2 regions of the Rhodococcus sp. NPDC127527 genome follow, and region 2 is predicted to be linked to the other one. Evidence: riboswitches for the same ligand, from Rfam matches in the RefSeq annotation. Region 2 holds a riboswitch; the other holds the start of a gene.
The links. A riboswitch is a leader RNA that binds a small molecule or an ion and turns the genes downstream of it on or off. The one in region 2 is predicted to bind S-adenosylmethionine.
Positions count from the first base shown of each region.

Region 1: it holds a riboswitch for S-adenosylmethionine, as region 2 does, so the genes downstream of both, ACFVH2_RS17835 (aminotransferase class V-fold PLP-dependent enzyme) here and ACFVH2_RS03450 (bifunctional o-acetylhomoserine/o-acetylserine sulfhydrylase) in region 2, are expected to answer to the same signal.

Region 1 covers NZ_JBHXVP010000010.1:163,116-167,503, forward strand. The annotation lists gene ACFVH2_RS17830 (hypothetical protein) at 1-258, opposite strand, end outside; gene ACFVH2_RS17835 (aminotransferase class V-fold PLP-dependent enzyme) at 406-1,704, opposite strand; SAM riboswitch class IV at 1,753-1,866, opposite strand; gene ACFVH2_RS17840 (hypothetical protein) at 1,845-2,198, opposite strand; gene ACFVH2_RS17845 (Ig-like domain-containing protein) at 2,755-4,032, shown strand; gene ACFVH2_RS17850 (NAD(P)/FAD-dependent oxidoreductase) at 4,119-4,388, opposite strand, start outside.
Region 2 covers NZ_JBHXVP010000002.1:97,474-101,861, forward strand. The annotation lists gene ACFVH2_RS03440 (homoserine O-acetyltransferase) at 1-87, opposite strand, end outside; gene ACFVH2_RS03445 (homoserine O-acetyltransferase) at 289-1,470, opposite strand; gene ACFVH2_RS03450 (bifunctional o-acetylhomoserine/o-acetylserine sulfhydrylase) at 1,467-2,780, opposite strand; SAM riboswitch class IV at 2,916-3,033, opposite strand; partial or broken gene proY (proline-specific permease ProY) at 3,207-3,407, shown strand; gene ACFVH2_RS03460 (cupredoxin domain-containing protein) at 3,591-3,947, shown strand; gene hutG (formimidoylglutamase) at 3,934-4,388, opposite strand, start outside.

The DNA.
Region 1 (4,388 bases), on a different contig from region 2:
CCCCTCCTCGGCGACCCGGGCTCGGACGGCCTCGCGTCGCAACTGGGCCTCGCGCAGGTCGTGCGCGCGAACCCGGACCACGGTGGCCGGCTCGGCGACCAGATCCAGCGGCGACCCGGTGAGGTCGACCCAGTAGTCACTGAGCCCCAAAGGGATTCGAAACTCGGTGTGCGATCCCGACGCGGGGTGGTGTCCGGCGCCGGAGAGTTCGACCGCCACGTGCAGCGGCGGTATGCGGACAGGCGAATAGGCAGACATGACAGTCCTCTGTGTGCGTGGGGGTGAACGGGCTCGAGGCGGACCTCAGCTCGGACACGTTCCCGACGCGGTACGGCACAGATCCACGTGACGACGGCACCATTGGGCGTCGGTCGCCACGGTCGTCACGGATGCCATGCCGAGATGCTACCGCGAGAGCGTCGGAGCCGACCCCTCGTCGGCGCGCGCGGAGACGAAGTCCGCGACCGCCGCGATCAGCCGGTCCACGTCCGCGGCGTGGCTGCCGAGACCGAGGCTGGCGCGGACCGCGCCCTCGGGGCGGCCGAGCCGGGCCAGCAGCGGGTGCGCGCAGAACCTGCCGTCGCGCACCCCGATGCCGTACCGGTCGGACAGGTACGACGCGACCTCCCGCGGCTCGGCGCCGTCGACGGTGAAGGTGACGATGCCGACCGCGTCCGGTGCATCCGACCAGATCCGCAGCACGCGAACACCGTCGACCGCGCTCAGCCCGTCGGTCAACCGCTCACACAGGGCGCGCTCGTGCTCCTCCGCGCCCGCCGAGTCGAGCCCGGCGAGCGTCTCGCAGGCCGCGGCGAGCGCGGCAACGCCCAGCACGTTCGGGGTACCGGCCTCGTGACGCTGCGGCGCACTCGCCCACTCCACCGTGCCCGCCGCCGAGACGTCGCGGGTGGCACCCCCGCCGGCGAGGTAGGGTTCCGCGGCGTCGAGCCAGTCGGCGGGCCCGACGAGCGCTCCGGCACCGAACGGCGCGTACAGCTTGTGCCCGGAGAACACCAGGTAGTCCACCCCGAGCGCGGCGATGTCGACGCGGCGGTGCGGCAGCAACTGGGCGGCGTCGACCAGGATCCTTGCGCCGCAGCGGTGCGCGATCTCGGCCAGTCGCGCGATCGGCAGCACCTCGCCCGTGACGTTGGAGGCCCCGGTGACCGCGAGCAGCGCGGTCGGGCGGGCGCAGAGTTCGGCGGCGATCCGCCGCACCGTCTCCTCCACCGAGTCGGCGGACTCGACAACTCGGGCACCGTTTCGCTTCCACGGCAACAGGTTTGCGTGGTGCTCGATGTCCAGAACCACGGTCTCGCCGGGCACGCAGCCCGCGAGCAGGTTCAGGGAGTCCGTGGTGTTGCGGGTGAACACCACGACGTCGTCGGCGCGGGCACCGACGAACCGGGCCACCACCTCACGAGCACCCTCGTAGCTGGCGGTGCACACCTGCGAGGCGTAGCCGGCGCCGCGATGCACGCTCGCGTAGTACGGCAGCAGCTCCTGCACGCGTTCGGTCACCTGAGCGAGGGCGGGAGCGCTGGCGGCGTAGTCGAAGTTGGCGTACGTGCAGGAACCGCCGTCGGCGAGCGGAACGGTGAGCTCGGACCCGGAAACCTGAGCGAAAGGTGCAGTCGCAGAGCAGATTTCAGCGATAACCGCATCCGTGGTGGCACAGGTGTCAGCGGAGAGAACGGCAGTCATGGAGCATCCCTTTGTCCAGGGACCCGAGCGATCGATGGTTGTGCTTCGAGTCCGCGCTTGCCGTGCCCGGTCGGACAACGGCCAGGTCGTCACCCGGGGCACCCCACCGCGGCGGAGGGTTGCCGGCCAGCAAGCCGGGGCTATCTGCTGGCACTCATGACCTGACCAGAGAATTGCAGGCTCCCCTGCGCGTTGTCAAGCCACCCGCCCGCCACCAGGAGATCGAACCGGCCGACATCACGCACCCAGACCAGCGGTAGATCGAGCGCTCTCACGCGCTGGACGGCCGCGGCCTCGGCGGCGGTACACAGCCCGTCGAGCACGTCCTCGGTGGCGAGCGCGCCGAGCAGGCCACCACCCCGCAGGTCACCGTCGAGGACCGGGGTCGCCTCCAGCCCACGGCGCGCCAGCCACTGCGCCGCCTCGACGAACGCGGCCGGGTCTCCGATGCACAGCACCCGGCGCGAACGCACCGTCTCCTCCGTCACCCTCACCGATGTTCCTTTCCCACAACGGAAACCGCGGTCGATCATCGGACACCCTCCGCTCGCACTGCCGACCCGCCGAGGACCGACGGGGCCTCGTCGCGAGCGAACATCGCGTCGATCCGAAGCCTGATCTCCTCCGTGCTCATCGTCCCTCCGTACCGGGACGCCGCCCGGCCCGTCGACGATGCGATCACTGATGCGTTCATTCGTGCACTGCCTCTCCTCGTGTCGATCCGCCTGCACGGCGGCATCGCCTGCGCGGGTGTGACCGGCAACACATCGAGTGTTACCCCGAACCCGCATTCCGTCGCCGTTTCCGGCATGCATCAACTATCGCCGCGGGCGCCGCCGGAGTCTGTCCACCGGCCGGACCCGGGACCGGATGAATCGCCCGTCCCCCGATCGGCGGACAAGCCCCCACCCGATCCCGACCGACCTCCCCTGGCCTGCGCTTTTCCGACCGGCGAGCGCCGCAGACGCACGTGGTGTCGAACGCCGATATTCTGGGGTCGGTTCCGACGTGCGGTGCATCGTGTCCGCTCGAACTCGACGAGGAGGCATGATGGCTACCCGCCTGCGGCGCAGGACCCTCGCGGCGACATGTGCAGTTGTGGCAGCGCTCACGCTCGCCGGCTGCACCATCTCGACCGGAGACAAGTCCGGGGACGGACCCGCCGCCGCCCCGACCACCAGGCAGAGCGCGGCCGTCGTGACCGTCACCCCCGCGGATGCCGGTACCCCGGTCAGCCCGTTGAGCCCGGTTCAGGTGAACGTCGCGCAGGGCACGATCACGTCGGTGACCCTGACCAATCCCGAGGGCAAGGTGATCCCCGGGATTCTCACCCCGGACAAGACGTCGTGGAAGCCAGGCGAGCCGCTGGGGTACGGCAAGACCTACCAGCTCGCGGTCGCGGCCGTGGACCAGGACGGCGTAGCCACCACGAAGGACTCCACTGTCACCACCGTGGCGCCGAGCAACCAGACCGCCGTGAATCTGAACACCACCGGCGGCATCTCGCTCATCGACGGCGCGACGTACGGCGTGGGCATGGTGGTGGTCGCGCACTTCGACGAGCAGATCGGCGACAAGGCCGCGGCCGAGAAGGCGCTGACGGTCACCACCACTCCCCCGGTGCAGGGCTCCTGGTACTGGATGGACGACCAGAACGCGCACTGGCGACCACAGAACTACTACGCGCCCGGCACCACCGTGTCGGTGGACGCGAAGATCTACGGCGCCCAACTCGGCAAGGGACTCTACGGCCAGCAGGACGAGAAGGTGTCCTTCCGGATCGGCGACTCGCACGTGTCGATCGCCGACGACAACACGAAGATGGTGACGGTCTACGAGAACGGCCAGGTGGTCCGGGAGATGCCCACCTCGATGGGGCGCGGCGGCACCGAGACCATCGGCAACACCACGCTCTCGTTCTGGACGCAGCCGGGCACCTACACGGTGATGGACAAGTCGAACCCGGTGATCATGGACTCCTCGACGTACGGCCTGCCGATCAACTCCCGGCTCGGCTACAAGGAGTCGATCAACTGGGCGACCCGGATCAGCACCGACGGCATCTACCTGCACGAGCTGGAGAGCACGGTGTGGGCCCAGGGCAACACCGACACCTCGCACGGCTGCCTGAACCTCAATCCGGAGAACGCACGGTGGTTCTTCGGCTTCTCCCAGCCGGGCGACGTCGTCGAGGTCCGCAACACCGGCGGGGCCCCGCTCGAGGTGTGGCAGAACGGCGACTGGAGCGTGCCGTGGGCGCAGTGGGTCGCGGGGAGCGCACTCCACAACGCGGCGCCGGCGCCCGGACCTGCGCCTCTTCCTCGCTGACCGGGTCGGCGGCGGGCGCCGTACCGTGCTCGCCGCGGGTGACGTGACGTCCGTTCTCCCGTTCATCGGCTACGCGATACACCACGTCACCGTCCGAGCGAGTCGGCCGCAAGCGGAGCATCCCAGACAGCGCGCAGCAGGTCGTGGGGGATGCTGTCGGACCATCGACCTGTGGAGACGAGCTCGGCGGTGAGTCGACCGATCTCGTCGGCCGCCATGACACCGCGCTCACCCTCGACCGCGACGACCAGGTCGTCCTCGACCTGGTCGATGTACGGGTGGGCGGTGTGGTTGGCCGAGACCAGACACGGCCGCGTGTGTGCCGGACCGAACCGCTGCCGCGGCAGCAGATCCGT
Region 2 (4,388 bases):
CGGGGTGGGGGTGCCCCAACACTGCACGGCGAGGGTGACATCGGGCAGCACCTCGCCGCTCTCCAGTCGGAGGTCCCCGATGTCGATCCGAGTCCGGCGCCCGTCGGTCGGCGGGAACGGGTGTACGTCCGCCGAGCACCTGCCGTCGCGTCGAGGATCGAGTGTTGCGGCGGGACGGATCGCGGGCGACTGCACGCCGCAGAGTTTACCGACCCGGCGTCGGACGAACGGAAGCCTCCGACCGGCGTACCGGGCGAGGTCGAAACGGTCGACGAATCAGCGCCGTTCCTACGCCGAGCGGAACGCCGCCGCGGGCCCCGAGCGACCGGCCCTGGCCAGCGCCATGGTCTCGCCGAGCAGGCTGGTGACCCAGTCGGCCTCGGTGAGGAAACCGTCGTGGCCGTCCTTCGAGTGCACCACTCGGACCGGGCCCGAGCCCGCGAGATGAGTCGCCAACTCGTCCTGTTGCCACAGTGGGTACAGGCGGTCGGAGTCGACGCCGCCGACGATCACCGGGACCGGGGTCGACGCCAGCGCGGCCTCGACCCCGCCCCGTCCGCGACCGACGTCGTGCCGATTCATCGCCTCGGTGAGCAGAACGTAGGTGCCCGGATCGAAGCGCGCGACCAGCTTGTCGGCCTGGTGCTCGAGGTAGCTCTGCACGGCGTACCGGCCGCCCTGCCACGGGTCTTCGCCGCGCTGCGAGGAGTTCGCGAATCGCGCGTCGAGCTCGTCCTCGGTGCGATAGGTCAGGTGCGCGATCCGGCGGGCGATGGCCAGCCCCGTCCGGGGTACTCGCCCGGTGCCGTGGTAGTCGCCGCCCTGCCAGTCCGGGTCGGCCTCGATCGCGGCGATCTGAGTGGTCTGGGTGCCGATCTGATCGGCCGTGGCCCGCGCGCCGACAGCCAGGATCAGGGCCGAGCCGACTCGGTCGGGATGTTCGACGATCCACTCGAGTGCACGCATGCCGCCCATCGATCCGCCGATCACCGAGGCGATCCGCTCGATACCGAGGGTGTCGGCGAGCGCGACCTCGGCCGCGACCTGGTCGCGGATGGAGATCTCGGGGAACCGTGAACCCCACGGACGTCCCTCCGCGTCCAGGGAGGCGGGCCCGGTGCTGCCGCGGCACCCGCCGAGCACGTTGGTGGCGAGCACGCACCACTCGTTGGTGTCGATCGGTGCACCAGGACCGACCATTCCGTCCCACCAGCCGGGGGAGGGATGGTCGCTGTCGGCGGGACCGGTGACGTGGGAGTCCCCGGTCAGTGCGTGCTCGACGAGCACGACGTTGTCCCGGGTGGGACTGAGCTCGCCCCAGGACTGCACGGCGAGGACGACGTCGTCGATGACGGCGCCGCTCTCGAGCGTCACGGGGCCGACCGGGACGCTCGTCAGCCGCCCGTCCGGCGTCGGGAATCCTTTTGGAGACCCTGCCGGACGGGCGCCCGATACGGAGCTGAGGGTCAAGACGCAGCCGCCGCGAAGCCGGTCTCGAGGTCGGCCAGGATGTCGTCGATTCCCTCGATGCCGACTGCCAGCCGGACGAGTCCGGGCGTGACGCCGGACGCGAGCTGTTCTTCGGGGGACAGCTGCGCGTGGGTGGTCGAAGCGGGGTGGATCACGAGAGAACGCACATCGCCGATGTTAGCGACGTGACTGTGCAGGGTCAGGGCGTTGACGAACTTTTTTCCCGCCTCGGCGCCGCCCGCCAGCTCGAAGGCCACGATCGCGCCGGCGCCCTTGGGTGCGATCTGGCGCGCACGCTCGTGCCACGGCGAACTCGGCAGCCCGGCGTAGGCCACCGCCGTGACGTCCGGCCGTGCCTCGAGGAACTCGGCGACCCGCTGCGCATTCGCCACGTGCCGCTCGACACGCAGACTCAGGGTCTCGATGCCCTGACTGATGAGGAACGCGTTGAACGGGGAGACAGCGGCCCCGACGTCGCGGAGCAGCTGCACGCGTGCCTTGAGCGCATAAGCGGGCGCGCCGAGGTCCGCGAACACGACGCCGTGGTAGCTGGCGTCCGGGGTGGTGAAGCCCGAGTGCCGGCCCTGTGTCCAGTCGAACGACCCGCCGTCGACGATGACGCCCGCGATCGCGGTGCCGTGGCCACCGAGGTACTTCGTGGCCGAGTGCACCACGATGTCGGCCCCGTGCGAGAGCGGCTGGATCAGGTAGGGCGTCGCGACCGTGTTGTCGACGATCAACGGAATGCCGTGCTCGTGCGCGAGCGCCGAGATACCGGGAATGTCGAGCACGTCGTTGCGCGGGTTGGAGATGGTTTCGCCGAAGAACGCCTTGGTGTTCGGCTTGATCGCCGACCGCCACTGGTCGAGGTCGTCCGGGTCCTCGACGAACTCGACGGTGATGCCGAGCTTGGGCAGCGTGTAGTGGAAGAGGTTGTACGTGCCGCCGTACAGACGCGGGCTCGACACGATGTGGTCGCCCGCCTCCGCCAGGTTCAGGATGGCGAACGTCGACGCGGCCTGGCCGGAGGACAGCAGCAGCGCCGCGACGCCGCCCTCGAGGGCGGCGATCCGCTGCTCGACCGCATCCTGGGTCGGGTTCATGATCCGGGTGTAGATGTTGCCCGGCTCGGCGAGACCGAACAGCGCCGCGGCGTGATCGGTGCTGTCGAAGGTGTAGGAGGTGGTCTGGTAGATCGGCAGTGCGCGCGCCTTGGTGGTCGCGTCGGACGTCTGACCGGCATGGATCTGCTTGGTCTCGAAGCTCCAGGTCGAGGCCGGATCAGTCGAGGCGGGGATGTTCTCGCTCATGGGTCGTCTACTCCAGGAGAAGTGGGGGAGTGCGGCGCGGCGGCGGCGCCGAATGGCAGATGAGGACTAACTGCGACAACAACACATGGTGAACCTCCGTCGGGTCGTGGCCCTGTCTGTGGGTCCGTCCCAGCGGACCCGCGCTTGTCATCCGAACTGTCCTTCGGAAAACCAGGTCATCACCCGGGGCACCCCACCGCGGATGGAGGGTTGCCGGCCAGCTAGCCGGGGCTTGATGCTGACACTCATGACCTGGCGCCGATCTTAGCTGCACCGGTCGCGCCGATGGAACGCTGGCCCCGGCAGCGAACCCCCGCAGGGAGCCGAAACCCCGCTCTACCTGGTGTGACCTGCCTTACAGCACTGCACTGCACTGCACTGCTCGGCGCACGTCGAACGTTTGACCATCCGGCTGGGAGACCCACAGTGAAAGACGCCGCTTCGGCGCTGACCCGGGGTCTGACCGCCCGCCACATCCGGTTCATCGCCCTCGGCTCGGCCATCGGTACCGGGCTGTTCTACGTCTCGGCCGAAGCGATCCAGAAAGCGGGACCGGCGGTCCTGTTGGCGTACATGATCGGCGGCGCCGCGGTGTACCTCCTCGTTTTCGTGATCGCGGTGCTCGCCTTCGACGCCGACACCCGGGTTGCGCTTTTCGTCGGAACTGTGTGGCTGGCGATCTTGGGCCTCGCATACCGTCGATTCCTCCGGCCGCGGCTCGCCGGGCCGCCCGAACTCGTCCGGCGGATCAGGTCGCTTGACAACCGTTTCCCGGCCGTCCGCTGCGGTGCGGGCGGCTAGGCTGGAGCGATGAAGACAGCCGCCCGGGTGCTCGTCGCGGGAATCGTTGTCGCCGCCGGTGTTTCGGGGTGCAGCAGTTCGTCGACGTCCAGTACGTCCGCACCGGCGACCGGGCCGGTGGTCGAGGTCGCACACATGGCGTTCACGCCGAATTCGATCACCGTCAGCGCGGGTGAGACGGTTACCTGGAAGTTCGACGACCGCGGCACCCCGCACGACGTGGTCGGTGTCGGGGACGCGAAGTCGGTGCTGCACAGCCCGCCGATGAAGGAGGGCACCTTCAGCTTCACCTTCGCCCAGCCCGGCACCTACCAGTACCTGTGCACGTTCCACCCGGACATGCGCGGGACGGTCATCGTGCGCTGACCACGTGGTGGATCAGCCGGGCCGCGGTGAGCGCGGTCCGGTTGTCGTAGTCGAACCTCGGATTGAGTTCGGCGACGTCGAGCACCGCCAGCGCGCCGCTGCGGGCGACGGTCTCGCACACCCCGGCGATCACCTCGACCGGCACCCCGAACCCGGCTGGGGCGCTGACACCGGGCGCGATCGCCGCGGGCAGCACGTCCAGGTCGATGCTCAGGTGCACCACGTCGACCGCGCCGAGGAACTCATGCACGAACGACTCGACCGCCGGCAGCTTCGCCGCGGTGCACTCCTCGTCGAGCAGGAACCGGGCCCCCACCGAGGCGGCCTGCCCGAAGAGGGCCGGGGTGTTGCTCGGCTGCGCGATGCCCAGCACCGCGTAGCGCAGTGATCGGCCGCGTTCGGCCTCGCTGTCCGCAATCTGGCGGAACGGGGTCCCGGAGC